Regions from separate parts of the Micromonospora sp. SD12 genome, predicted to be linked through region 3. Evidence: riboswitches for the same ligand, from Rfam matches in the RefSeq annotation. Region 3 holds a riboswitch; each other region holds the start of a gene.

Evidence for each region. Region 3 has a riboswitch for cobalamin ahead of ACTMS2_RS06635 (ABC transporter substrate-binding protein). Riboswitches for the same ligand answer to the same signal wherever they lie in the genome.
Region 1: linked by a shared signal. The riboswitch ahead of bluB (5,6-dimethylbenzimidazole synthase) and the one ahead of ACTMS2_RS06635 (ABC transporter substrate-binding protein) in region 3 are both predicted to bind cobalamin.
Region 2: linked by a shared signal. The riboswitch ahead of ACTMS2_RS24230 (ribonucleoside-diphosphate reductase subunit alpha) and the one ahead of ACTMS2_RS06635 (ABC transporter substrate-binding protein) in region 3 are both predicted to bind cobalamin.

What each region holds. Positions count from the first base shown of each region.
Region 1 covers NZ_JBQHDF010000001.1:330,674-339,978, forward strand. Annotated here, with positions in the region: gene ACTMS2_RS01530 (ATPase, T2SS/T4P/T4SS family) at 1-47, shown strand, start outside; gene ACTMS2_RS01535 (type II secretion system F family protein) at 8-955, shown strand; gene ACTMS2_RS01540 (type II secretion system F family protein) at 964-1,836, shown strand; gene ACTMS2_RS01545 (hypothetical protein) at 1,863-2,066, shown strand; gene ACTMS2_RS01550 (TadE/TadG family type IV pilus assembly protein) at 2,136-2,564, shown strand; gene ACTMS2_RS01555 (TadE/TadG family type IV pilus assembly protein) at 2,549-3,028, shown strand; gene ACTMS2_RS01560 (pilus assembly protein TadG-related protein) at 3,025-3,456, shown strand; partial or broken gene ACTMS2_RS01565 (LysM peptidoglycan-binding domain-containing protein) at 3,472-4,479, shown strand; gene ACTMS2_RS01570 (Rieske 2Fe-2S domain-containing protein) at 4,924-5,775, opposite strand; gene bluB (5,6-dimethylbenzimidazole synthase) at 5,885-6,514, opposite strand; cobalamin riboswitch at 6,565-6,739, opposite strand; gene ACTMS2_RS01580 (EamA family transporter) at 6,861-7,778, shown strand; gene ACTMS2_RS01585 (crotonase/enoyl-CoA hydratase family protein) at 7,821-8,585, shown strand; gene ACTMS2_RS01590 (discoidin domain-containing protein) at 8,801-9,305, opposite strand, start outside.
Region 2 covers NZ_JBQHDF010000017.1:59,387-68,691, forward strand. Annotated here, with positions in the region: gene ACTMS2_RS24225 (ribonucleotide-diphosphate reductase subunit beta) at 1-331, opposite strand, end outside; gene ACTMS2_RS24230 (ribonucleoside-diphosphate reductase subunit alpha) at 367-2,712, opposite strand; cobalamin riboswitch at 2,931-3,145, opposite strand; gene ACTMS2_RS24235 (ArsR/SmtB family transcription factor) at 3,519-3,848, shown strand; gene ACTMS2_RS24240 (cation transporter) at 3,848-4,549, shown strand; gene ACTMS2_RS24245 (golvesin C-terminal-like domain-containing protein) at 4,741-5,805, opposite strand; gene ACTMS2_RS24250 (dienelactone hydrolase family protein) at 6,183-6,917, shown strand; gene ACTMS2_RS24255 (nuclear transport factor 2 family protein) at 7,058-7,447, opposite strand; gene ACTMS2_RS24260 (helix-turn-helix domain-containing protein) at 7,528-8,295, shown strand; gene metH (methionine synthase) at 8,400-9,305, opposite strand, start outside.
Region 3 covers NZ_JBQHDF010000002.1:611,798-621,102, reverse strand. Annotated here, with positions in the region: gene ACTMS2_RS06660 (ABC transporter substrate-binding protein) at 1-843, shown strand, start outside; gene ACTMS2_RS06655 (ABC transporter permease) at 840-1,877, shown strand; gene ACTMS2_RS06650 (ABC transporter permease) at 1,870-2,739, shown strand; gene ACTMS2_RS06645 (ABC transporter ATP-binding protein) at 2,736-3,845, shown strand; gene ACTMS2_RS06640 (ABC transporter ATP-binding protein) at 3,842-4,507, shown strand; cobalamin riboswitch at 4,588-4,768, shown strand; gene ACTMS2_RS06635 (ABC transporter substrate-binding protein) at 4,798-5,811, shown strand; gene ACTMS2_RS06630 (FecCD family ABC transporter permease) at 5,817-6,944, shown strand; gene ACTMS2_RS06625 (ABC transporter ATP-binding protein) at 6,944-7,711, shown strand; gene ACTMS2_RS06620 (cytochrome c oxidase assembly protein) at 7,734-9,305, opposite strand, start outside.

The DNA.
Region 1 (9,305 bases), on a different contig from region 3:
CGGGCGCGTGGCGGCGGCCCCGGCACACCCGGCTCGGACGGCGGTGACGTCGGTGCTGGACAACGTCGAACTCGTCGCGGTGGCCTCCGGGGCCGCCTGCGTCGCGGGGCTGCTGCTGGCGGTCGTCGCGCTGGTCGGCACCCGCCGACCGCCCGGCGGCGGACCCGGCGCGGGCCGGGGCCTGGGCCGGCTGTGGAAGGGCCCGAGCGCCAACCCGCGCGAACAGCGGGCCCACCAGGCACTGCTGGTCGGCGCCCTGGTCGCAGGCGCGCTGGCCTTCCTCGTCACCGGACTGCCGGTGGTCGGGCTGCTGGTCGCGGTGGCCGTCCCGGGCACCCCGTGGCTGTTCTCCGTCGGCAAGGCCGAGCAGCGGGCCATCGCCCGCATCGAGGCGGTCGGCGAGTGGACCCGCAGGCTCAAGGACGTCTCCGCCACGGGCCAGGGGCTCCAGCAGACCATCATCGGCACGGTCACCACCGCGCCGGAGGAGATCCAGGAGGAGGTGCGGCTGCTCGCCGCCCGTCTCCAGGCCGGCTGGCTGGCCCGCTCCGCGCTGCTCGCCTTCGCCGACGATATCGGCGACCCGGTCTGCGACCAGGTGGTGGCGGCGCTGATCCTGCACGTGACCGACCGGGGCGAACGCCTCGGCGACGTGCTCGGCTCGATCGCGCACGCGGCGGCGGCCGAGGTCGCCACCCGCCGCGAGATCGAGGCGAAGCGCACCCAGCCCCGCTTCGCGGTCCGCTTCCTCACCGGGATGACCCTGGCCACCGTCGCGTACGGGCTGCTCAACACCGAATACATCAGCCCGTACGGCACGCCCTTCGGGCAGCTCGTGATGGCGGCGCTCGGCGCGGCCTTCGTCGGCCTGCTGGCCTGGGTGCGGTCGATGAGCCAGCCGCGCCGGCCCGCGCGCTTCCTGCCGGCCCCGGAACCGGAAGAGGTGCTCGCGTGATCGGTTCCGTGGTCCTCAACTGGCAGCTCGCCGTCGCCGTCTGCGCCGGGGCGACGGTCGGGCTGGGCGCCTTCCTGGTGGTCCGCGAGCTGGTGCCGGCCACCCCCGCGCTCGGGCCCGCGCTGCGCCGGCTGCACCAACCGGCCGGCGTCGGGCAGCTCACCGCGCCCGCCGACCGGCGGCTGGAGTGGCTCACCGGGCTGTCCCGCTGGCTGCGGCCACCGCACCGACAGCTCGCCCTGATCGACCGGTCGCCCGAGCAGTACGCCCTGTCGATGCTGCTCTCCGCGCTGATCGGGCTCGCCGCGCCGACGCTGCTCGGCGTCACCCTGTTCGCCGTCGGCGTCCGGCTGCCGGTGGTCGTACCCGTGCTCGGCAGCCTCGGGCTGGCGCTGCTCTGCGCCCTCGTCGCGCACCGGTCGGTGCTGGACCGGGCGGACAAGGCGCGCGACGAGTTCCGCCAGGCGGTCTGCACCTACCTCGACCTCGTCGCCCTGCAACTCTCCGCCGCGCACGGGCCGGTGCAGTCGCTGGAACGGGCGGCGGCGGTCTGCGACGGCTGGGTCTTCGACCGCATCTCCGAGGCCCTGCGGATCGCGCAGATGCAGATGCACTCGCCGTGGGACGAGCTGCGCGACCTCGCCGAGCGCATCGGTATCCCGGAACTGGGCGACGTCGGGGCGATCATGCGCGCCTCGGGCAGCGAGGGCGCGCAGGTGCACGAGACCCTGCGCAGCCGCGCCGACTCGCTGCGCGACCAGATCCGCACCGACAACCTGGCCCGGGCCGAGGGGGTGACCAGCCGGCTCGACATCCCCGGGGCGCTGCTGGTCTTCGTCCTGCTCGGCTTCGCCGTCTATCCGTTCATCGCCCGCCTGTGATCCGACCCCGAGAGAAGGAGCACGTCATGTCCGTCATCACCCGCCTGCACGTCGCGCTGACGACACGCCTGGCCGAGCTGCGCGAGGACGGCGAGCGGGGCGACAGCCCCGTACCCACCGCAGTGATCATCTTCGGTCTGGTCGCCGTCGCGATGGCGGTCACCGCCGCCGCCCTCGGCGCCGCCAACGACTGGATGGACAACATCCCCACCCACCAGGACCCGAAGTAACGCCGGGCCGTGCGCCGAGCGGACCCCACCCCGGTACGCCGGGCGGCCACCGTCGCCCGGCGTACCGCCCTGGCCACCCTCCGGGGGTTCGGCGCGGACGCCGTCCGGCGGCTCGGGGCCGGCGGGGCCGAACGGGGGGCCAACCCGGTCGAGCTGGCGGTGGCCATGCCGGCGATCCTGCTGCTGCTCTTCGCCTCGATCCAGACCGCGGCCTGGTTCGTCGCCTGCTCCACGGCGCTCAACGCCGCGCAGAGCGGGGTCAACGCGCAGCGGCTGCACCAGGCGCCGGCGGGGGCCGGTGAGGCCCGCGCCGTCCGGTTCCTGCGGGCCTCGGGCGGCTGGCTGGTCGGCTGGGAGGATCCCGCACCGAGCTGCCTGACCGCCGCGACCGAGGTGACCTGCACGGTGCGTGGTCGGTCCCTGTCGGTCGTCCCCGGGGTCAGCTTCCCCGTACGCCAGACCGCGCACGGGACCGTGGAACGGTGGACGACGCCGTGAGCCGTACCGCCGAGCGGGGCTCGGTCTCGATCGAGGTGGCGGTGCTCGCCCCGGCCTTCATCGCGTTGATCGTCCTGGCCGGCGTCGCCGGGCGTACGGCCGTGGCCGCCGAGGCGATCGACGCCGCCGCCCACGACGCCGCCCGCGCCGCCTCGATCTCCCGCGACGCCCGCACCGCCCGCGCCGAGGCCCGGGACGCGGCCCGCCGGCAGCTCGACTGGCGCGGCCTGAACTGCGCCGGCGCTCCCGAGGTGACGTTCAGCGGCGCGGTGCGCGGCGCCCCCACCAGCTTCGACGCGGCGTTCCGCAGCCCGGCGGGGCAGGACGCCTCGGTCACGGTCCGCATCGCGTGCACGGTCTCCTACGGGGACCTGCGCCTGTCCGTCCTGCCGGGGATGACCGCGAGTAAGCGCGTGTCGGCGAGCTTCACGTCGCCGCTGGACCGCTACCGGAGCCGGGGATGACCGCCACGGCCGGCCGGCACGACCAGGGCCGGGTGAGCGTCTTCCTCGCCGTGGCGATGGTCGGCGTGCTCTCCGTCATCGGCCTGGCCTTCGACGGCGCGGGCCAGCTGCGTACGTTGCAGCGGGCCGACAACCTCGCGGCCGAGGCCGCCCGCGCCGGGGGCCAGGCCATCGACCGGGCCACCGCCATCGAGGGCGGGCCGACCCGGATCAACCGTCCCCAGGCCCGCCGGGCCGTCGCCGACTATCTGTCCGCCGCCGGCGCCGCCGGCCACGCCGTCAGCTTCCCGGTCGTCGACGGTGAGACCCGGGTCCGGGTACGCGTCACCGTCACGCACCGCCGAGCCATGCTCGGCCTGTTCGGCTTCGACGAGACCGTCACCGTCTCCGGCGAGGCGACCGCGCGGCCGCTCACCGGGGCACCGTAGGAAGGGAAGGCAGCCATGGCCGCATCGGGGCGTTCCGCCGTACGGCGGACCGAACGCATCCTGACCGGGTTCGGCGCGCTCGTCGTGCTCTGCGCGGTGCTGGTCGGCGCGCCGGTGGCGCTGCTCGCCCTCGCCGGCAATCCGCTGCCCGACCACCTGCCCACCCTCGCCGAGGTCGGCTCGACGCTGACCAGCCGCGACGACGGGCGGCTCTTCCTGCGGGCGCTGGCGCTGGCCGGCTGGTTCGGCTGGGCCACGTTCGCCTTCTCCGTGCTGGTCGAGCTCGGCGCGCAGACGCTGCGCCGACCCGCGCCCCGGCTGCCCGGGATGAGTCGCCAGCAGCGGGCCGCCGCCGCGCTGGTCGGTTCGGTCGCGCTGATCCTCGCGGCCAGCCCGGCGGCGAGCGCCGCGACGGCGATGACCGGCCCGTACGCCCTGCCGGCGGCGCCGGCAACGGTCGCCTCGTCCGCCCCGGTCACCTCCGACGACGCTCAGGCGGTCTACCGGGTGGCCCGGGGCGACCACCTGGGCGCCGTAGCCCGGCGTTACCTGGACGGGTTCGCCGACTACCGGGAGCTGGCCGAGCTGAACCGGCTCGGCGACCCCGACCGGATCCACCCGGGTCAGCTGCTGAAGCTGCCCGGGGACGCCGAGGACCGGGGTGCCCGCCGGCACGCCACCGGCCGCCTCGTCGCCCGCCCGACCCCACCCGAGCCCGCTCGCCCGGCACCCGCTCGCCCGGCACCTGGGCAGGCTGCCCCGGAGCGGGCGACGCCGCCTCCGCCGGCAGCCGAGGCCCCCGTGCCGCCCCCGGCGGGAACGAACGCCGGTGAGGCCCCGACCGTGACGGTGGGAGCCGCCCGGGCCGGCGACCCCGATCGGGTGAACCGGCCTCTCGCGGTCTCCGCCGTCCTGGCGGTCGCGAGCATCGTCGGCGCGCAGATCGGCGCGGTCCTGGGCCTACGTCGCCGCCCGGGTCACGTACCGGCCGGCGCGGGCCGGGTCACGACCGCCGCCCGCCGGGGCGCCACCGCTCGCCGGGGCGCCACCACGACCCAGCGCGGCGCGGGTCACCGGGGTGCCGCCATCACCGCGTACGGCAGCACGATCGGGGTCGGCCGGGGCGGTACGGGCACCGGCACCTACGTACGCCCGACCGGTCAGGGTTCCGCGCACCCCACCGGCCACGGTCGCGCGATCACGCCCGCCCCCGGTGCGGCCACCGGCGCCGACGCCTACGACGAACTGACCGCGGGCACCCGTCACGGCCCCGTCCAGCCCGTCGCCAACCCGCCGGCCGGCCGGGCCCACCCGGGCTCGGCCCGCGACACCTCGATCGGCCGTCACCGCCGCCCGTGACCCGAACCTTTTTGATCGACACCGGGAAGGCCGGGGCCGCCAGCGGCCGGGAAGCCGGGGCGCGGCGGCCGGAAGGCCGTGGCCGGAGGTGCCGGCGGCCGGGGCCGGTCAGGGAAGACGGGTCTCCAGGACGCCGTCGACGATGCGGGTCGGCAGGACCTGCTGGTCGTTGCCGGACGGGCCGTGCACCACCTCGCCGCCGTTGAGGCGGAACGCGCTGCCGTGCCACGGGCAGACCACGCACGCGTGCCCGTCGATCTCCTGCACCTCGCCCTCGCCCAGCGGACCGCTCTGGTGCGGGCAGCGCTCCAGCATGACGGTCACCTCGTCGCCGTGCCGGTAGAGGATCACCGAGACGTCGTCGACCTCCCGGGTGATCAGTTGACGCTGCGGCAGGGTGGCCATGTCGGCGAGGGAGTGCCACCCGTCGCTCATCCGGTGCAGCTCGGAGATGCTCTGGTTGACCTGGGCGCCCTGCTTGTACGCGAGGTGCCCCCCGATGTACGCCCCCATGCTGGCCGCACCGAGCCCGAGGAAGCCGAGCGTACGGCCGAGGTTGTGCCGGCCGGTCATCCGGGCGGCCACCGAACCGGCGTAGAACGCCAGGCCGACGCTGTTGGACGCGGCGTGCACCAGGCCGACCCGCCGCTGGTCGCGGGCCAGTGCCGCCCAGTCGTTGAGGCCGGCGACGGCGGCCGGGAGGGCGCTGACGGTGCCCACCGCGCAGAGCGTGGTGGCGGCCCGGCGCTGCCCCGGCATGAGGTCCAGCACCGCCGTGCTGATCCACGCCCCGACCGGCACCTGCACCATCGCCGGGTGCAGCGGATGGCCCAGCCACACGCCGTGCAGCAGGTCACGGACCCGCTGCGGTCGGAGGGTGGCCTGGACGGCGCGCTGCAACCGGTCGCCGACCCGGTCCAGACCGGATGCCTGTTCGATCTTCGTCAGGAGTGCTCGCACCCGTACCGACTTCCCGGCAGGAGCCGCCGCAAACCGGTCGGCGGTGACGGATCCGCAACGGTACGTGAGGAGCGCCCCGCCGGCCCGTAACGGGACGCCCCCACCGAGGTCAGCGCTCCCGTGCCGCCCAGCGGTCGTGGTGGATCGCCTCGACCAGCGGGCGCTTCTGCCGCCAGCCGTGCCGGGCGAGGTCGGGTACCGCCTCGAAGTGGGTGACCGGCCCGAGGCAGAGCCACGCCACCGGCCGGATCCCGTCGGGGATGCCGAGCAGCTCGGCGAGCCAGGGCTCCCGGTAGAACGACACCCAGCCCACCCCGAGCCCCTCGGCGGTCGCGGCGAGCCAGAGGTTCTGGATGGCGAGGCAGGTCGAGTAGAGCCCGGTGTCGGCGATGGCGTGCCGGCCGAGCACGGCGGGGCCGCCCCGCGCCTGGTCGTGGGTGACCACCACCGACAGCGTCGACTCCAGGACACCGTCGATCTTGATGCGGGCGAACCGCTCGGCCGCCTCCCCGTCGAGCGTCGCGGCGAAGGCGTCCCGCTCGGTGTGCACGTGCCCGTGGAACCGGCGGCGCAGCTCCGGGTCGCGCACCACGACGAAGTCCCAGGGCTGCGAGTAGCCGACGCTCGGCGCGGCGTGCGCCGCCGCCAGCACCCGGTGCAGCGTCTCCTCGGGCACCGGCGCCCCGGTGAACTGGGCGCGTACGTCCCGACGGCGGTGGATGACGTCGTACAGATCCAAGGCAGGCTCCCGCTGCGCTCGGCCCACGCCACGCCGGACGCGGGCACCGGACGCGAGGCCGGTCTTCGGACTCCCGGATCGACGCCTGGCCGTCCGCCTTCCCGGCCCGGGCGGGCCAGTGGCTGCGCGTACGCGTGGACGGTGGCTCCCCGGTCACCGCGGCGGGCCCGTGCCGGATTCGCACCGGCTTCCCGATTCTCCCCGCTCGCGCGGGGCACCTCACATGATCGTGCCGTCGGCGATGCTAGCGCCGCCCGGCCCGCCCCGGTCCGGCGGGCGGCGCACTGCACCCGCAGCAGTGAAAATCCGGTCGCGGGCCGCACGCTCCGGTACCACTGTGGTCCGCGTGTACGCACTCTCCTCCCGCCCGCTGCCGGCCGGTCGACCGGCGACCCGACTGACGCTCGCGCTGGGGCAGCCCCGGGCCGTGCCGCCCCCGCTGCTGATGCTGCTCGGCATGCTCTCCACCCAGGTCGGCGCGGCCGTCGCCAAGCAGCTCTTCGGCAGCACCAGTGCGAGCGGCACCACCACGCTGCGGCTCGGCTTCGCCGCGCTCATCCTGCTCGTCCTTGCCCGGCCGGGGCTGCGCCTGGGCTGGTGTACCGCCGGTCTGGTCGCGGCGTTCGGGCTGGCCCTGGCGGTGATGAACCTCGCCTTCTACGCGGCCCTGGACCGGGTGCCGTTGGGCGTCGCGGTCACCATCGGCTTCGCCGGGCCGCTGCTGGTGTCGCTGGCCGCCAGCCGCCGGCTCGCCGACGTGGCATGGGCGGCGCTGGCCGGCGGCGGGGTGCTGCTGATCAGCGGGCTCGGCGGGACGGGGGTGGACCGGCTGGGGCTGCTGTGCTGCGTGGCCGTCGCGGTGGGCTGGGCCGGCTACGTGCTGCTCGGCAAGGCGGTCAGCGCCCGGGTGCCGGGCAGCCGGGGCCTCGCGCTGGGGATGGCCGTCGCCGCGCTGGCCGTGCTGCCGTTCGGGGTCGCCGGCAGCGGCACGGCCCTGCTCGACCCGTGGACCCTCGCGCTGGGCGCGGCGGTGGCGCTGCTGTCGTCGGTGCTGCCGTACTCGGCGGAGATGGCGGCGCTGCGCCGGATGCCGGCCCGCGTCTTCGCGATCCTGCTCAGCCTGGAGCCGGCGATCGGCGCGCTGGTCGGGCTGGTGCTGCTGGGTGAACTGCTGGCCTGGCCGCAGGCCGCCGGGGTGGCCTGCGTGGTCGGCGCCGCGCTGGGCGCCACCCTGGTCCGCCCGGCCCGGCCCGCCCCGCGCTGACACCCCTGGCGCCGCCGGCACCGCCGGGGGCATGCTGTCGGAATGGGCGTACGCGTCGAACGCGCCGCGGCGGTGACCACGGTGATCCTGGACCGCCCGGCGGCCCGCAACGCGGTCGACGGGCCGACGGCCCGGGCGCTGGCCGACGCGTTCCGTGCCTTCGAGGCCGACCCCGACGCCTCCGTGGCGGTGCTCTGGGGGGCCGGCGGCACGTTCTGCGCCGGGGCCGACCTGAAGGCCATCGGCACGCCGAGCGGCAACCGGGTCGAGGCGCAGGGGGACGGCCCGATGGGCCCGACCCGGATGACGCTCGGCAAGCCGGTGATCGCCGCGATCTCCGGGCACGCGGTGGCCGGCGGGTTGGAACTGGCGCTCTGGTGCGACCTGCGGGTCGCCGAGTCCGACGCGGTGCTCGGGGTGTTCTGCCGCCGCTGGGGGGTGCCGCTGATCGACGGGGGCACGGTCCGACTGCCCCGGCTGATCGGCGAGAGCCGGGCCATGGACCTGATCCTCACCGGCCGTCCGGTGCCGGCCGAGGAGGCGTACGCCATGGGGCTGGTGAACCGGCTGGTCGCGCCGGGTGAGTCCCGGGCGGCGGCCGAGCGGCTGGCGGCCGAGATCGCCCGGCACCCGCAGACCTGCCTGCGCAACGACCGGGCGGCGCTGCTCGCCGGCGCCGGCCTGCCCGAGCCTGAGGCGATGGCGGGCGAGCTGGCGTACGGGATGGACTCGCTGGCCGCCGACGCCGCCGCCGGGGCGGCCCGGTTCGCCGCCGGCGCCGGCCGGCACGGCGCCCCGGCCTACTGACCAGGGCAAGGCCCGGCTGGCACGCCCCGGCCCACTGACCGGGCGAAGGTCCGGCCGGCACCGCGCCCCGCCCACTGATCGGCGAAGGCGCGACCAGCGCGCGCCACGCCGACGGCCGGGCGGGAGGCCGGACGGGGCCGGGCGGTGCGGCCACCGCGCGTTCGGTGGCCGCACCGCCCGGGGTTCCGGCCGCCACCACGGGCGGCCGGGGCGGGTCAGTTGCGGTTGATGGTGAACGTCGAGGTGGTGTTCTGGATGTCCACCGCGTTGTTGCTCAGCCGCAGGTTGTTGAAGGTGACCGACCCGACGGCCGGGCCCTGCCCCGCCTCCGGCATCTGGTTGGCCCAGATGCCGAAGCCGGACTTCGCGTCGTAGGCGTCACCGCTCTTACGGGCGCCGCTGATGGAGACGTTGGTGAAGACCGTGTCGGTGATCGGGAACTGCGGCTGCCCACCGACGTAGTTGGTCTGGAACATGATGCCGCTGTAGGTCGGGTCGACGATGTCGACGTCGCTGACCCGGATGCCCTGGAACACCTTCGAGGCGGAGAAGACCCAGATCGCCGGGAAGGTCTGCGCGCCCCAGAAGTGCCCGCCGGCCCGCACGATCGAGATGTTCTCGAACCGGGTGGGCGGGCTGGCGCCGAAGCCGTTCATCGGGTAGCCGAAGTCGAGCGAGCTGATGGTGATGCCGGAGTACACCAGCGTGTCCGCGATGTAG
Region 2 (9,305 bases), on a different contig from region 3:
TGTCGAGCAGGTTGAGGTAGAACTGGACGTGCACGGCCTCCTCGAACAGCTGCCGCGACAGGTAGAGCCGGCCCTCCGGGGAGTTGACGTGCTGGTAGAGGTTGAGCACGAGGTTGTTGGCGACGATCGTGTCGCCGGTGGCGAAGAACGCGACGAGGCGGCTGACCAGGTGCCGCTCGGCCGGGGAGAGCCGGTCGAGGTCGGCGAGGTCGGCGTGCAGGTCGACCTCCTCCACGGTCCAGGTGTTGCGGATGGCGTCGCGGAAGCGGTCGAAGAAGTGCGGGTAACGCATCGGGCGCAGGGTGAGATCCATCCCCGGGTCGAGCAGCATGTGGGCGGTCCTCGGTTCGCTGGTGGTCGGGGTGGTCACTGGCAGGCCTCGCACGACTCGGGGTTCTCCAGGGAGCAGGCCAGCGCCTCGTCGATGGTCGCCACCGGCGCGACGAGGCCGGCGGCGCGGGTCGGCCCGGCGGGCGCGACCGTGGCCTGCTGGATCCGGGTGGCCGGCCGCGACCGCAGGTAGTACGTCGTCTTCAGCCCGGCCTTCCAGGCGTACAGGTACATCGAGGAGAGCTTGCCGATCGTCGGAGCGGCCAGGAACAGGTTCAGCGACTGCGACTGGTCGATGTACGGGGCGCGGGCCGCGGCCAGGTCGATCAACGCCCGCTGCGGCAGCTCCCACGCGGTACGGAACAGCTCCCGCACCTCGGCCGGCAGTTCCGCGACGTCCCGCACGGAGCCCTCGGCGCGCTTGATGGCCGTGCGGATCCGCTCCGTCCACAGGCCACGGGCCTTCAGCTCGCGGACGAGGGCGGTGTTGACCTGAAGGAACTCCCCCGACAGGGTCTCGCGCTTGAACAGGTTGGACACCTGCGGCTCGATGCACTCGTAGCAGCCGGCGATCGAGGCGATGGTGGCGGTCGGCGCGATCGCCACCAGCAGCGAGTTGCGCAGCCCGTACGCGGCGACCCGCTCCCGCAGCGCGGCCCACCTCGCCGGCTGGCCTACCGTCACGCCCCACAGGTCGGGTTGCAGCTGCCCGCGCGCCGCCCGGGTCTGCCCGTACGCCGGGTGGGCGCCCGAGCGTTCCGCCAGGTCGGCGGAGGTCTCCAGGGCGGTCAGGTACAGCTCCTCGCTGATCCGGGTGGACAGCTCCCGCGCGGCCGGGGAGTCGAACGGCAGCCGCAGCGCGAAGAACACGTCCTGCAAACCCATCAGCCCGAGCCCGACGGGCCGCCAGCGGGGGTTGCTCGCCGCCGCCTGCGGCGTCGGGTAGTAGTTGATGTCGATGACCCGGTCGAGGAACGTCACGGCGGTGCGGACGGTGGCGCGCAGCCGCTCCCAGTCGATGCCGTCGGCGCCCAGGTGGGCGGCGAGGTTGACCGAGCCGAGGTTGCACACGGCGGTCTCGCCGTCGCTGGACACCTCGATGATCTCGGTGCAGAGGTTGGACAGGTGCACCACGTTGCCCGCCTCGGCCGTCTGGTTGCACAGCCGGTTCGCGGCGTCCTTGAACGTCATCCACCCGTTGCCGGTCTGGGCGAGGGTGCGCATCATCCGCCCGTACAGCTCCCGCGCCGGGACCTGCCGCACGTAGCGGCCCTGCTCCTCGGCGGCCCGGTACGCCGCGTCGAACTCCTCCCCCCACAGGTCCGGCAGCTCCGGCACCACATCGGGGTCGAACAGCGACCACACGCCGTCGGCCTCCACCCGCCGCATGAACTCGTCGGGAATCCAGTTGGCCAGGTTCAGGTTGTGGGTGCGCCGGGCGTCCTCACCGGTGTTGTCGCGCAGCTGGAGGAACTCCTCGACGTCCGGGTGCCACGGCTCCAGGTAGACGCAGGCCGCGCCCTTGCGCCGGCCGCCCTGGTTGACCGCCGCCACCGAGGCGTCGAGCGTCCGCAGCCACGGCACGATCCCGTTGGACTGCCCGTTGGTGCCCCTGATCAGCGCGCCCCGGGAACGGACCCGGGAGAAGGCGATGCCGATGCCGCCGGCGAACTTCGACAGGTTCGCCACCTGCGCGTACCGCTGGTAGATCGAGTCCAGCTCGTCGCGCGGGGAGTCGACCAGGTAGCAGGAGGACATCTGCGTGTGCCGGGTGCCGGAGTTGAACAGCGTCGGCGAACTCGGCAGGTACGCCAGGCTCGACATCAGCCGGTAGAACTCGACCGCCTCGTCCGGCGTCTGCGACAGGCCGCAGGCCACGCGCAGCAGCCAGTACTGCGGGGTCTCCAGCACCAGCCGGCTCGTCGGGTGGCGCAGCAGGTAGCGGTCGTAGACCGTACGCAGCCCGAAGTACTCGAACCGCAGGTCGCCGCGCGGGTCGACGGCGGCGTCGAGGACGCCGGCGTGGGCGGCGACGAACGCGGCGGTGTCGTCACCGATCAGTCCCTCGCCGTGGCCCCGGCGGATCGCCTCACTGAAGGAGCCGATGCCCTGCCGGCGGACCTCCTTGTCGACGTACCCGGCCAGCAGGCGGGCCGCCAGCCGCGAGTACTGCGGCTCCTCGCCGATCATCTCCGCGGCGGTCTGGATGGACAGCCGGTCCAGTTCGGCCGTCGTCGCCCCGTCGTACAGGCCGCTGATCGTCCGGGTTGCCACCCGCAGCGGGTCGACGTCGGCGAGGTCGTCGGCCCACCGCTCGACCGCCCGGACGATCCGGTTGACGTCGACCGCCTCGGTGCCGCCGTCGCGCTTGCGGACCCGCATCTGCGGTCGCCGCTGGCCCGCCACGGCCGCATCGTCGACCGCCGTGCCGGCGGCCGGAACAACCTCGGTGACTGTCACCACTCACTCCTCGCGAGCCTTGATCCCAGACGGATTTCCTGGGCACGCGGGGAGCGGACACCGACGACGACGCGCGCGAGCACGCGTCGAGATGGCGTCGGCCGTCCCACGCGGCCTCGGACCGCCACACACCCTGATGCGGGCGTACGGCGCACTGGCAGGTCTTCGGACTCGCGGGCGCGACCGGACTCGCCGGTCTCCTACTGGCCGTCGCTTCCCAGGCCGTTGACGGCCCAGTGCTGATGACGGCGGTCGTTCCCACTCACCGCTGCGGGGCAGTCCCGGATTCCCACCGGGTTCCCTCTTGCCTCGACCGCTCCGGATGAGCGCCCGAACCAGCTGCGCCGACACCATATATAGGGTTGGCCGCGTTGTCACACCCCACATGTCGGTGCCGGGCGTGTCGTCGGCGAGCCGGATGACGCCTGTCGATCGCACGCCGGATGCCCGCGTCGACGCACCGCCCACGGCACGCTGCGCCCGGCAACCAGCGGTGATCAGGACGCGTTGGACGTCCAGACCGCCGGATGAGGTCCACAGGGTCCTGATCACCAGGTGACGACCCACGCGGACGGGGCGCAGTGATGCGGGAGCGGCTTACGGACGCCGGTCGCGGCGCCGGCGGGGCCGCTGCCGGCGGCGGGTCGTGCCCGTCGGCGCCCGGCCCGCGGGGCCAGCGCAGACCGAGCCGCCTCCGATCGGTACATCGTCGGCTGTACTATCGGGGCGTGGAGACGTTGACGTACGGTCAGGTGCTGGCGCGCTTCGGTCACGCCCTGTCCGATCCGACCCGGGCGCGGTTGCTGCTGGCGCTACGCGACGGGCCGGGCTATCCCGCGGAGCTGGCCGAACTGCTGGGTACGACCCGGCAGAACCTGTCGAACCACCTGGCGTGCCTGCGCGGCTGCGGCCTCGTGGTCGCCGCACCCCAGGGGCGGCGCACCCGCTACGAGTTGGCCGACGCCCGACTGGCCCACGCCCTGACCGACCTGCTCGGCCTCGCCCTGACGGTCGATCCCGACGCCTGCCCGGACTCCGCTGGGAAGGACTGCTGCTGATGGGCCTGCCCCTGATCGACCCGGCGCCGGTGGGGCCCTCGCCGGCACGCCGCGAGGTGCTCGCCCGCCGGGTACGGCTGCTGGTCGCCGCCACGATCACCTACAACGTCGTCGAGGCGGTCGTGGCGATCACCGCCGGCACGCTCGCGTCGTCGACCGCGCTGATCGGCTTCGGGCTGGACTCGGTGATCGAGGTGTCGTCGGCGGCTGCGGTGGCATGGCAGTTCGCCGGCCGCGACCCGGAGTCCCGCGAGAGGGTCGCGCTACGGATCATCGCGGTCTCGTTCTTCGCGCTCGCGGCGTACGTCACGGTGGAGTCGGCACGGGCGCTGCTCGGCGGTGCCGAGGCCGAGCATTCCAGCGTCGGCCTGGTGCTCGCCGCGCTGTCGCTGGCGATCATGCCGGGGCTGTCGTACGCGCAGCGCCGCGCCGGCCGGGAACTCGGCTCCCGCTCGGCGGTCGCGGACTCCAAGCAGACCCTGCTGTGCACCTACCTGTCCGCCGTACTGCTCGTGGGGCTGGGGTTGAACAGCCTGTTCGGGTGGTCCTGGGCAGACCCCGTCGCCGCGCTGGTCATCGCGGCGGTGGCGGTGAAGGAGGGCCGCGAGGCGTGGCGGGGCGACGCCTGCTGCACGCCCGGGCTCGGACCGGCCGGCCCGGCGACGAGCAGCCGTACGCCGGACTGCGCGGGCGGATGCTGAGCGGGCCATTCGGCAGGTCGCGGCGCGGCCGCCACCGGGTCCCGTGGTCGTCCCGCCGGTGATCGCGCCGCCACCGCGGAGCACCAGGCTCCGGCAGCGGCGGCGCGATCACCGGCCACGCCTCGTCGGTCACCTCGCCACGACGCACCACCGGCACGTCGTCGGCGACCGGGCACGGACCGGCGGCGCTGTCAGACGCGGGTGACCCGGACGGCGTCGGCCACCACGTAGCCGGTGGTGCTCGTCCAGCGGCTGACCGCGACCAGGTTCCGGTCGCCGGCGGCCAGCCCGAAGGTGCCCAGCGAGCGCCAGACGCCGCCGCTGGAGCGCTGGTCCACGCTGACCGTGCGGTTGCCCGAGGCGGTGACGACGACATGCGGGGCCGAGCTGTTGTAGCCGGGATCGGCCGGGTGCCGCACCTCGACGCGGTAGTTACCGGCCGCCGGGATGTTCACCTTGAACCAGGCGGCGTCGCTGGCCGGCGTGGGGTTGGCGAAGCGGTAGTCGGCCCCGTAGCGCTGGGCGGAGTACGAGGAGGTGCCCCAGTTGGTGCTCGCCGTGAACCGCCCCGCCGTGGCGTTGTCCACGATGGTGCTGAACGTGGGCGGGTTGGGCGCGCTCAGGCCGAGGTAGGCGGCGATGCCCTCGGCGTGGCCACGGGCGGTGGCGGTGATGAAGTCGGCGCGCTTGAGCAGGTTCGAGTCGGCGACGGAGTCAATGAAGAGGTTCTCCGTCAGCACGGCGGGCATGGCCGACTCGCGCAGCATGTGGAAGTTCGCGGTCTTCAGCCCCCGGTCGGTGACCCCACCGATCGTCCGCATGTTGCCGATCACCCTCGGGTGCAGGGCGTTGTGCAGGTTGACGGTGGCGGCGTCCGACGTCGGGTACCGGTAGCTTTCGAAGCCGGTGCCGCCGCCGGAGTTGATGTGCACGCTCACGAGCAGGTTCGCGCCCCACGCGTTGGCGTCGTCGGTGCGGTACGCCAGGCTGCGGGTGATGTCGGTCGTACGGGACATGCGGACGTCGACGGCCCAGTTGGCCAGCAGGATGTTGCGCAGTTGCAGGGAGATGTCGAGTGTCAGGGCCTTCTCCTGCAGCCCGTTGCCCACCGCGCCGGGGTCGGTGCCGCCGTGGCCCGGGTCGATGTAGACCTTGGGCAACGCGGCCCAAGCGGGGCCGGCGACCACGGGGACGGCCGCGGCGCCGGCGACGGCCGCCAGGAGGGTACGCCGCCGCAGCGTCGGGTTGTCGAACATGTGCACCTCGTCATCGGGAGAGATCGACAGTGCCCGCAATATAGTGGAGCCTCGATGCCCGATGAAAGATGTCTACGCCCTCCGATCTGAGTTGCGAAGGATTCCTCCCTCCGCTGGGGACCCGGAGCCCTGGTGACTCCGCTATGCCCCGGGCTCCTTGACGGTTGACCGGTCGATCGACGTGGAGTGCCAGAAACACCCTCCGCTCGGCGACCTGCGTACGCGGACGCGAGCGTGCCTTCGTGGTATTTTCGGCGTCGCTGTGCGCTGCTGCGAACCGAGGAGGTGAGACCGATCAACGCTGTGACAGGTCGGGGCTCCCTCCCTCGCATGGCCTAGGGAGCGCCCGCAAAGGCATCCCGAAAGGCGTGAGCGCTATGCGCTTCAACTCTGCGACGTCGTCGGACGGCGTCCGCGAACAGATGTTCATCCTCGGTGACATTCCCGGCGTGCTGTGGACGGCGGAAGGCGCCGCCGGTACCCGCCCCCTGATCCTGATGGGACACGGCGGCGGCCAGCACAAGAAGGCCCCCGGCATCGTGGCCCGCGCGCGCCGCTTCGTGGCCGAGTGTGACTTCGCGGTGGCGGCGGTGGACGTGCCCGGCCATGGCGACCGGCCGAAGGACGAGGAGTACGACCGGATCGCGACCGAGAACCAGGCTCGCGTGGACGCCGGAGAGGACCTGGCTCCGCTGATCGCTGGTTTCCAGGCGCTCGTGGCCCGCCAGACCGTCCCGGAGTGGCGGGCGGTCCTGGACGCGGTCCAGGATCTTGTTTACGTCGGTGCCGGCCCGGTGGGCTACTGGGGTGTGTCATTGGGCTGCGGACTCGGCGTGCCGTTCGTCGCCGCCGAACCCCGCGTCCGCGCGGCGGTGCTGGGCCTGGGCGGTGCGTTGGCATCCGCCCAGGCCGCCGCGCGGATCACCGTCCCGGTGGAGTTCCTGCTGCAGTGGGACGATGAGCGGGTGCCGCGGGCCCAGGGCTTGGCACTGTTCGACGCCTTGGCTTCGACCGAGAAGACCCTGCACGCCAACCCCGGCAGGCACGGCGAGATCCCGGCGTTCGAGCTGGACAGTGCGCTACGGTTCTTCGCCCGGCACCTCGGCCGATAACGCCCGCGGTCCGCGACGCGCCGATCGGGGTCCGTTCCCGGTCGGCGCGTCCCCCCAACTTCTGAGGGCCGATCATCGGCGGCGGCGCGCTCACGCAGGTCCTGATAGCCGATCATCGGCGGGTGGCCGCTCACGCGTGGTCAGCGCTGAGCAGATTCCCACCACACCAGATTGGCCGCCACCTGCGCCGTCGGCTCGATGATCTCCCATCCCTCGGCGATCAGCCCGTCGTCGATCCGCCAGATGTCGACGACCGCGATCTCCGGTCCCGCATCGGGAAGCCAGCGCCGCGAGTACACCACGACATGATCACCGTCGGCCAGCATCTGATGGATCTCGACCTGCATGCCGGCGAGGGGCGCCAGCGCGGCGCGGACGGCGGCGAGCCACTCCTTCCTGGTCGATGTGGTCGAGCCCGGTCTGTGGTGGACGAAGTCGTCGCTCAGGAACCGTGCGAGCGCGTCCACGTCGCCCGTCTCGATGAGCCCGGTCAGCGCCTGTTGGACGATGCTCTTGTTCTCGATGGTCACAGACGCAGTGTTTCCGCGACCACTTCGATTGTCGATGAAGTCGGACTTCATGGCGTCCGCCGCGACGACGGGTACGCTTCGTGATCGTGCACACGGTCGGGGAGCTCCTGCGGCAGTGGCGGCACCGGCGGGGACTCAGCCAACTGGATCTCGCGATCGCGGCGGACGTCTCGGCCCGTCATGTCAGCCTGGTCGAGACGGGCAGGTCCAAGCCGAGCGCCGACATGATCCTCAGACTCGCGGATCAACTCCACGTGCCGCTGCGGGATCGCAACCGGCTCCTGCTCGCCGGCGGCTTCGCACCCCGGTACGCCGAGCGTCCGCTCGACGACGGCGCCTTGGCGGCCGTCCGCGACGCCGTCCGCCGGGTCCTGCGCGCACACGAGCCGTACCCGGCGGTGGTCTTCGATCGCCGGTGGAACATCGTGATGACCAATCGCGCTGTCGACCCGTTCTTCGCGCAGGCGGATCCCGACCTGCTGCGGCCGCCAGTCAACCTGGTGCGGCTGGGACTGCACCCGCGCGGGTTCGCCCGCATCGTCGTCAACCTCGCCGACGTGCGCGCGGTGTTCCGCAGCCGCATCTCCCGCCAGCTCGCCGCTGCTCCCGACCCCGAACTCGCCGCACTCTACGAAGAGCTGTTGGCGCCCGAGCCCGGCGAAGAGTCGAGCCGTGGGATCGACACGGGCGTCGTGATCCCCATGATCCTCCGCGTCGGCGGACGGGAGCTACGGCTGTTCTCGACCATCACCACGTTCGGCACACCGACGGACATCACGGTCGACGAGATCGCGATCGAGTCCTACTACCCGGCAGACGCGGAGAGTGCGGCGTACTTCACGAAGTAGCGCGCCCGCCGGGCGATCGACACCGCCTCCGGGCCCGACCTGCGGACCCGGGCGCCCCGACACCGCCCCGGACCGCGTTCGCGCAGCCCGGGACGGGTACGGCGTCACTTGGCGTTGAAGTAGCTGGCCTCCGGGTGGTGCACCACGATCGCGTCGGTCGCCTGCTCCGGCATCAGCTGGAACTCCTCCGACAACTGCACGCCGATCCGCTCCGCGCCCAGCAGCTCCACGATCTTCGCCCGGTCCTCCAGGTCCGGGCAGGCCGGGTAGCCGAACGCGTACCGGCAGCCCCGGTAGTCCGTGCGCAGCAGACCCGCCAGGTCCGCCGGATCGTCGTCGGCCACCGTACGACCGCCGGGCAGGGTCAGCTCGGCGCGGATCCGCCGGTGCCAGTACTCCGCGAGCGCTTCGGTGAGCTGCACGGACAGCCCGTGCACCTCCAGGTAGTCGCGGTACTCGTTGCGGGCGAACATCTTCGCCGTGTACTCGCTGATCGGATGCCCCACCGTGACCAGCTGCAACGCCACCACGTCCAGCTCGTCGCCGCGCGGGCGGAAGAAGTCGGCCAGGCAGAGCCGCCGCTCCTGCCGCTGCCGGGGGAAGGAGAACCGCGCCCGCTCGGAGTGCCCGTTCTCGTCCAGCACCACCAGGTCGTTGCCCTCGGCGTACGCCGGGAAGTAGCCGTACACCACGGCCGCCTCCAGCACCTGGTCGGCGATCAGCCGGTCCAGCCAGTAGCGCAGCCGGGGCCGGCCCTCGGTCTCCACCAGCTCCTCATAGGACGGCCCCTGCCCGCTACGGGCGCCCCGCAGGCCCCACTGCCCGAGGAACGTGGCCCGCTCGTCGAGCAGCGCCGCGTAGTCGGCCAGCGGCACGCCCTTGACCACCCGCGTGCCCAGGAACGGCGGGGCGGGCACCTCCACGTCGGTGGCCACGTCGGAGCGCACCGACGCGTCGTCCAGCTCCGGCAACGACTCGCTGACGATCGCCCGCTGCCGCTCACGGCGCGC
Region 3 (9,305 bases):
AAGCTGGCCACCGGCTTCGACGGGCAGGCCGGCTACCGGGTGCAGCGGGTGCCCACCGCCGACTACCGGGGCGTGATGCTGCCGATGGGCAACCCGGTCACCGCCGACCTCGCCGTGCGGCGGGCGCTGAACGCCGCGGTGGACCGGGCGGCGATGGTCACCGGCCTGCTCGGCGGGGCGGGCGAGCCCGCCTTCGGGCCGGTCCCGCCGACGTCGGAGTTCGCCGAGCCCTCGATCGTCGGCAAGCCCGCCGCCGACCCGGCCGCCGCGAGCGCCGCCCTCGACGCCGCCGGCTGGAAGCCGGGCCCGGACGGCATCCGCGTCCGCGACGGCCGGCAGGCCGCGTTCTCGCTGATGTACCCGGCCACGGACAGCCTCCGCAAGGAACTCGCGCTCGCGGTGACCGCCGACGCGAAGAAGGTGGGCATCAAGATCACCCCCGAGGGGTTGACCTGGGACGCGATCACCCCCCGGATGAAGAGCGACGCGCTGGTCATGGGCTACGGCACCCCGTACGACCCGGACTTCGTCTCCTACAAGCTGTTCGGTTCCGCCTTCGCCGGCCAGGGCTTCTTCAACCCCGGCTCCTACCGCTCGCCGGTGGTGGACAGGGCGTTGCAGGACGGCCGCGCCAACGCCGACCCGGCCGCCCGCAAGGCCGCGTACGCCACGTTCCAGAAGCAGCTCGCCACCGACATGCCGTGGGTGTTCCTGACCTACCTCCAGCACACCTACGTGGTGAAGGACGGGCTCGCCGGGGTGACCCCACGGGTGGAGCCGCACGAGCACGACGTCGCCAACAGCCTCTGGTGGAACATCCACACCTGGACGAGGAAGTCGTGACGACCTCCGCCCCGACAGCCGCGCCGGCGAAGGCCACCGCCCGACGCCGGACGCGGCGGTTGGCGGGAGCCGGCGCGGTGGTCCGCCGGCGGCTGCTGGTGGCCGTACCCATCCTCGCCGCCACCAGCGTCGGCATGTTCGCCCTCGGCGCGGCCTCGCCGATCGACCCCGCCCAGCAGTACGCGGGCGCGGCGGCGTTCACCACCAGCGAGGAGAACCTGGCGCAGATCCGCGCCAACTGGGGCGTCGACGACCCCCTGCCCGTGCAGTACCTGCGCTGGGTGGGCAACCTGCTCCAGGGCGACCTGGGCTGGTCGACCAGCCGCCACGAACCGGTCACCTCCGTGCTCGCCGCCCGCGCCGGCTGGACCCTGCTGCTCGTCGGCGCCGCGCTCGCCCTCGTCCTCGTGGCGAGCCTGCTGCTGGGCACGCTGGCCGCGTACCGGCGCGGCGGCTGGTTCGACCGGGCGCTGCGCGCCACCGCGTACGCCGTGCAGTCGATGCCCGTGTTCTGGATCGGGCTGGCCGCGATCGCCCTGTTCGCCCTCACCCTCGGGTGGCTGCCGGCGGGCGGGCTCACCGACATCACCGCCACCGGCACCGACCCCGCCGACGTGGCGCGGCACCTGATCCTGCCGGTGGGCGTGCTGGCCGTCGCCCAGACGCCGTGGTTCGTGCTGTTCATCCGGGACGCCGTCGCCGACAGCCTCCGCGACGACCACGTCCTCGCCGCCCGGGCGCGCGGGCTGCCGGGCCGTACGGTCCTGTTCGGCCACGCCCTGCGTACCGCGCTGCTGCCCTTCCTCACCCTCGTCGGCACCCACCTGCCCGAGCTGATCGGCGGGGCCGTCCTGGTGGAGACCGTGTTCTCCCTGCCCGGCCTCGGCGCGGTCACCGTCCAGGGCGCGCTGGGCAGCGACTTCCCGCTGCTGGCCGCCACGACCCTGGCCACCACCGTCGTGGTGCTGGCCGCGAACCTCGGCACCGACCTCGCCTACGCCGCCGCCGATCCACGGGTACGCCTCGATGACTGACCTCGCCCTGCCCGCCCGGACCCGGCGGCCGAAGCTCCGTACGGGCCGTGCCGGTGCCGCCGTCGCCTGGGCCGTGCTCGTCGGCGCGGGCCTGGCCTGCCTCCTCGCCCCCGTCCTCTGGCCGCTCGACGAGAGCGCGGTGGACCTGGCCCGGACCCGGCTCGCGCCCTCCTGGACGCAACCGGCCGGCACCGACGACCTGGGCCGCGACGTGGCCCACCGCAGCCTCTACGGCCTGCGGGTCTCGCTGCTCGTCGGCGCGGTCGCCGCGCTCGTCGCCACCGTGATCGGCGGCCTCGTCGGCGCGGTGGCCGGCACCCTGGGCGGCTGGGTCGACCGGGTGCTGATGCGGGTGGTCGACACCATCGCGGCGCTGCCGCACCTGCTGCTGGGCATCTTCATCGTCGCGATGCTGCGCCCGAGCCTGGGCGCGGTGATCCTGTCGATCGGGCTGACGCACTGGCTCTCCACCGCCCGCATCGTCCGCTCGGAGCTGCTCAGCCTGCGCACCCGGCCGTTCATCGACGCCGCGATCTCCGGCGGCGCCAGCCGCACCCGGGTGATCACCCGACATCTGCTCCCGCACGTGCTGCCCCGGCTGGCGCTGGCCACCACGCTGATGGTGCCGCACGCCGTCTGGCACGAGACCGCGCTGTCCTTCCTCGGTCTCGGCCTGCCCCCGCACCTGGCCTCGATCGGCAACATGATCAATGACGGGCAGCGGTCCCTGCTCACCGGCGCCTGGTGGGCCAGCATCGTGCCCGGCCTGCTCCTCGTCGTCGTCACGCTGGCCCTGGCCGCCCTCACCGGCCGCTGGCGTGACCGCCTCGACCCGCGCGTACGAGCGGAGCTGAACCTGTGACCACCACCCGCGAACCCGCGCCCACCACCCGCGAACCCGCGCCCACCACCCCCGGCACCGTCGACCCGGCTGGCACCGTCACCCCCGGCGGCACCGGCGACCCGGCCGACTCCGGCGGCGCGGGTGGTGTCGGCGCCGGCGGTCGGCCCGGCCTGCTGGAGGTCGACGGGCTGACCGTCCGCTTCCAGCTCCGCGACGCCGTGGTGCAGGCCGTCACCGACCTGCACCTGACCGTCCACCCGGGCGAACTGCTGGCGGTGGTCGGCGAGTCGGGCTGCGGCAAGTCGGTGCTCGCGCACGCCCTGCTCGGCCTGCTCCCCGGCAACGCCACCGTGACCGGCCAGGCCCGCCTGCACCGGCCCACCGGGGAGCGGGTCGACCTCACCGGCGCCTCCGAGCGCCAGCTCGCCCGCGTCGTACGCGGACGCGCCGTCGGGCTGGTGCCGCAGAGCCCCGCCACCGCGCTGACGCCCGTACGGACGGGCCGGCGGCTGCTGGAGGAGACCCTGCGCGCCCACGGGCACACCCGGCGCGAGGCACCCGCAGCGGCCGAGCGGGTCGCCGCCGAGGTGGGTCTCGACCCCGCCGACCTCGACCGCTATCCCCACGAACTCTCCGGCGGCATGGCCCAGCGCCTGGCCACCGCCCTCGCCCTCGCCCCCGACCCGCCGCTGCTGCTCGCCGACGAGCCCACCACGGGACTCGACCGGCCCCTGGTCGACCACACCCTCGACCTGCTGCGCCGCCGCTGCGACGCCGGCGGGGCCGTCCTGCTCATCACCCACGACCTGGCCGCCGCCCGCCGGGTCGCGGACACGGTCGCCGTCATGTACGCCAGCCGCATCGTGGAACGGCGGCCGACGGCCGAGTTGTTCGCGGCAACCGCCCACCCGTACACCGCAGGTCTGCTCGACGCCCTGCCCGAACGGGCCTTCCGGCCCGTCCCCGGCCACCCGCCGATGCTCACCGACCTGCCGCCCGGCTGCGCCTTCGCCCCGCGCTGCGGGCGCGCCACCGACGTCTGCCGCACCCCGCCCGCGCCCCCGGCGGGCGGACCGGGCAGAGTCGCCTGCCACCACCCGCTGACCCTCGGAGCGCCGGCATGACCAGCACCGCGCTCGCGGCCCACGGGGTCGCCGTCTCCTACGGCGGCCGGCGCGTCCTCGACGGCGTCGACCTGCGCGTCGCCCCCGGTGAGACGGTCGGGTTACGCGGGCCCTCGGGCAGCGGCAAGTCCACCCTCGCCCGGGTGCTCGCCCTGCTGCACGCCCCCGAGGCCGGGCACGTCACCCTCGACGGCCACCGGGTGGCGGGGGCCCGGCACCGGCTGCCCGCCGCCGTCCGTACGCGCGTCGCGATCCTGTTCCAGAGCCCCCGCGCGGCCACCGACCCCCGGCTGGGCCTCGCCGACATCATCGCCGAGCCGCTGCGGGCCACCGGCACCCCCGACGAGCAGGCGCGGGCCCGGGCGGCGGAGCTGGCCGACCTCGTCGGCCTCACGCCCGACCTGCTCGCCCGCCGCCCGCACGCGGTCAGCGACGGGCAGCTGCAACGCGCCTGCCTCGCCCGCGCGCTCGTGCACCGGCCCGACTACCTGCTCTGCGACGAGGCCACCGCCATGCTCGACGCCTCCACCCAGGCGCACCTCGCGGCCGTCATCACCGACTACCAGCGGCAGCACGCCGCCGGGGTCCTGCTCATCACCCACGACCCGGCGCTGATGGCCCGCTGGGCGACCCGCGTGGTCGACCTGCCGGCCGCTGCGTAGCCCCGTCCGCCCCGCCGACCGCCTTCGGCGCGACCGTCCCTGATGGTGTTCGTCACCGTGACTTCCGGGGCGGCCGGCGGCTAGGGTGACGCTGCCGTGGTGTTCGGGAAGCCGGTGGAAGACCGGTGCGGCCCTCGCCACTGTGATCGGGAAGTTCGCGGCCCTCGTCGTAAGAGGTCACTGGGCGTCACACGCCTGGGAAGGCCGGCCACGGACGCATTTCCCGTCAGCCAGGAGACCGGCCACGGCACTGCGATGACCCGTCCACGAGGTGTTGGAAGGCGGTCCCGATGCGCGTGCGCGCAGTGCGGTCCACCCTGTCCCGGCGCGTTGCCGCGCCCCTGTCCGTCCTCGTCGTCCTGCTCGGCGCCTGCGCCACCGACGACCCGGCCACGGCGCCCCCGCCGGCCGCCGCCCCGGTCACGCTGACCAACTGCGGTACGCCGGTCACCGTCGCCGCCCCGCCCGAGCGGACGGTCACCCTGAACCAGCCCGCCACCGAGATCATGCTGGCCCTCGGCCTCGCCGACCGCATGGCCGGCACGGCGTACCTGGACGACGCGATCCTGCCCGAGCACGCCGCCGCGTACGCCGCCGTGCCGGTGCTGTCGGACAAATACCCGGCGAAGGAGAAGCTGCTGGAGGCGGCGCCCGACTTCGTCTACGCCTCGTTCCACAGTGCCTTCGGCGACGAGGGCGTCGGCGACCGCGCCGCGCTGGCGGGGCTCGGCATCGGCACGTACCTCTCGCCGGCCGGATGCCCGAAGCAGCACCGGCCGGCGAGGCTGACCGTCGAGGACGTGTTCGCCGAGATCCGGGACGTGGCGGCCGTCTTCGGGGTGCCGGAGCGGGCCGAGAAGCTCATCGCCGACCAGCGCTCCCGGATCGCCACGGCCGCCGCCCGGATCGGCGGCGCGCGGGACGTCTCCGTGCTCTGGTGGGACGCCGGCACCGACGCCCCGAGCGTCGGGGCCTGCTGCGGCGGCCCCAACATGATCATGTCGGCGGTCGGGGTGCGCAACGCGTTCGGCGACCTCACCGGCGGCTGGGCCGACACCAGTTGGGAGGCGGTCGTGGACCGCGATCCCCACGCGATCGTGCTGGTCGACGCGGGCTGGGACACGGCCGCCGCGAAGCGGACCTTCCTGGCCCGGCACCCCACCCTGAAGGACCTGCCCGCCGTGGCCGGGCGACGCTTCGTCGTCATCCCGTTCTCGTCCACCTCCGCCGGTGTACGCGTCGTGCTCGGCGTCGAGGCGCTCGCCGCGGGTGTGGCGCAGCTCCCCGCCGGGGCGGACCGCTGACCGCCGTGGCCCGCCACGCCGCCGACCCGAACAGCCGCACCGACGCCGCCGACCCGACCCGACCCACCGGTCCCGGAACTGCCCGCCGCGCCAGTCCCGCCGGGTTCCGCGCGGCGCACCCGGTCGGCCTGGCGGCGCTGCTGGTGGCCCTGCTGGCGGGCCTGGTCGTGTCGATCGGCGTGGCCGTCACCATCGGGCCGGCCGACATCCCCGTGTCGACCGTCTGGTCGGTCGTGGCCGACCGCCTGGGGCTTCCGCACGCCGAGGTGCCCCTGCTGCGCGAGCACATCGTCTGGCGGCTGCGCCTGCCCCGGGTGCTCGGGGCCGCGGCGGTGGGGGGCGGACTGGCGGCCGTCGGCGCGGTCATGCAGACCGTCACCCGCAACCCGCTGGCCGACCCGTACCTGCTCGGGGTCTCCTCCGGGGCGTCGCTCGGCGCGGTCGCGGTGCTCGTCCTGGGCTTCGGCGGCGGGGCCGTAGCGCTCACCGGGGGCGCCTTCGCCGGGGCGCTGGCCGCGTTCGCGGTGGTGGCCGCGGTGGCCGGCCGCCGGGCCGCGCTGGCCCCCACCCGGGTGGTGCTGGCCGGCGTGGCCGTCGCGCAGCTCTGCGGGGCGGCGACCTCGTTCGTCATCATCTGGGTCGCCGACCCGCACGCCACCCAGAGCATCACCTTCTGGCTCTCCGGCTCGCTGGCCCGCGTCGACTGGGCCGCCCTGGCCTGGGCCGCGCCGGTCCTGGTCGCCGTGCTCGCCCTGATGGCGGCGTACGCGCGCACGCTCAACGCGTTCGCCTTCGGCGAGGACGCCGCGGCGACCCTCGGCGTCCCCGTCGCCCGGGTGCGGTGGCTGCTGCTGGTCGCGACCGCGCTGCTCACCGCGGCGCTGGTCGCCGTCAGCGGCGCGGTGGGCTTCGTCGGGCTGATCCTGCCGCACGCCGCCCGGTTCCTGACCGGGGCGGACCACCGGCGCCTGCTGCCCGTCGCCGTCCTCGCCGGGGCGATCTTCCTGGTCTGGGTGGACACCGCCGCGCGGACCCTGTTCGCGCCCCGGGAACTGCCGGTCGGCGTGCTGACGGCGCTGCTCGGGGTGCCCGCCTTCGTGGTGTTGCTGCACCGCCGGAAGGTGCGTGGCTGATGCTCGCCGTCACCGGCGTGTCCTGGTCCGCCGCGGCCCGGCGGATCCTCGACGACGTCACCTGCGTGGTGCCGGCGGGCAGTCTCGTCGGGCTGCTCGGCCCCAACGGCTGCGGCAAGACCACCCTGCTGCGCATCGTCGCCCGGCTCGCCGCGCCGGACGCCGGGCTGGTCACGGTCGCCGGCGACGACGTCGCCACCCTGCCCCGGGTCACGCTGGCCCGCCGTGCCGCGCTGCTCGCCCAGCACGCCGACACGGACCTGGACCTCACCGTCGGCGAGGTGGTGCTGCTCGGTCGTACGCCCCACCGTGGCTCGCGCTGGTCCGACAGCGCCGCCGACCGCGCCGCCGCGGCGGACGCGCTGGCCCGGGTGGACCTGGCCGGGTACGCCGACCGCCGCTGGCACACCCTCTCCGGCGGGGAGCGGCAGCGGGTGCAGTTGGCCCGTGCCCTGGCCCAGCAACCGCTGCTGCTGTTGCTCGACGAGCCCACCAACCACCTCGACATCGGCCACCAGTTGCACCTGCTGCACCTGGTCCGCCGCTCGGGGGTCACCACGCTGGCGGCACTGCACGACCTGAACCTGGCCGCCATGTTCTGCGACGCGGTGGTCGTCCTGGCCGCCGGGCGGGTCGTCGCCGCCGGTACGCCCGCCGAGGTCCTCACCCCCGGGCTGCTCGCCGACGTCTACGGGGTACGGGCCGACGTCGCGGCGCACCCGGCCACCGGACGGCCCGCCATCACCTTCCACCCGCCCGCGCCCTGACCGGCGCCCGGCTGAGGCGCCCTCAGTCGGGCCCCCGCGCGCCAGCCCGACCGTCGCCGGGGGCGGCGGAACCAGCGGGACCGGCGGGACCGGCGGAACCGGCAGGGGTGGCGGAACCGGCGGAACCGGCAGGGGTGGCGGAACCACCAGGGGCGGCGGAATCGGCTCGGCCGGCGGCGGCGAGGAAGGCGTTGTAGCGGGCCAGGTCGTCCGGCTCGCCGCTGGCGTCGGCCCGGTCGGCGGCCCGGTCCAGGCGGTCCTGTTCCCGCCGGTCGGCGCGGACCCACTGGCGGACCAGCACCACCAGCACGACCGCGGCGGGGATCTCCCCGAACGCCCAGGCGATGCCCGCGCCCAGCCGCTGGTCCTCCATGAGCGACGACGCCCAGTCGGGGTGGACGGCGACGTACCAGTCCGGGGCGATGAGGGTGGTGGTCTGCATCAGTACGAGGCCGAAGAAGCCGTGCGCCATCATCGACGCGAGGTGGATGATCACCAGGAGCGGGTGGGCGAGCCTCGGCCGGCCCGGATCGACCCCGATGAGCACCCAGAACAGCAGGTACCCGGCGAGCACGAAATGCGTGAGCATGGCCAGGTGCCCGAGGTGGGAGCGCATCAGCGTGCCGAGCAGGTCGCTGAGGTAGAGGCCGAAGAGGCTGCCCGCGTAGATGCCCAGCGCGACCAGGGGATGGGTGAGCAGCTTCGCGGGCCGGCTGTGCAGCGCCAGCAGCAGCCACTCCCGGGCGCCGCGGACCTGCGGGTCGGTGGGGCGACGCAGGGCGCGCAGCGCGAGGGTGACCGGGGCGCCGCCGACGAGCAGGATCGGCACCAGCATCGACAGCACCATGTGCTGCACCATGTGGGCGCTGAACAGCACGTACGCGTAGCGGGCCACGCCCAGGTTGGTGACGGCGGCCAGCAGCAGCACCCCGGCCAGCCAACTCGCCGTACGGGCGGGCGGCCAGCGGTGCCCGGCCCGGTGCAGCCGCCACACCCCGGCCAGGTAGCCGCCGACGCCGAGCACGGCGAGGGTCAGGAAGAACAGGTCCGGCAGCGGCTGACCCAGCAGGCGCTCCGGGGTCGGTGCGGCGGGCATCGGGAAGCCCAGCAGCTCGGTGATCGGGTCGGCGTCGAGGGGGTCCTGCGTCACCGGGGTGGGGCTGCGGGACAGCGCCACGGCCAGTCCGACGGTGGCGGCGAACACGACCACCTCGCCGGCGGCCAGCCGGGCGAACGCGCCCCGCCGACCCGCGTGCAGGGCCGGCAGGGTCCGCGACCGGTGCCACGCGCCGAGGGCGCCCAGGACCGCCAGGGCGGCGAGCTTGCCGAGGACCAGCCAGCCGTACCGGGACTGCCAGAGCTGGTCCACGTCGCCGAGGCGTACGGCGGCGTTGGCCGACCCGCTCACCGCGACGGCCACGAAGCAGCCCAGGGCGAGGCGGCCGTACCGGTCGGCGGCGTCGGCGAGCTGCCGGCTGCGCCGCACCATCAGCAGCGCCACCAGCCCGCCGACCCAGAGGGCGGCGGCGAGCACGTGCAGGGCGAGGCTGGAGACCGCGATCTGGTGGTTGCCCGCCCCGGCGGCGTGCCCGGT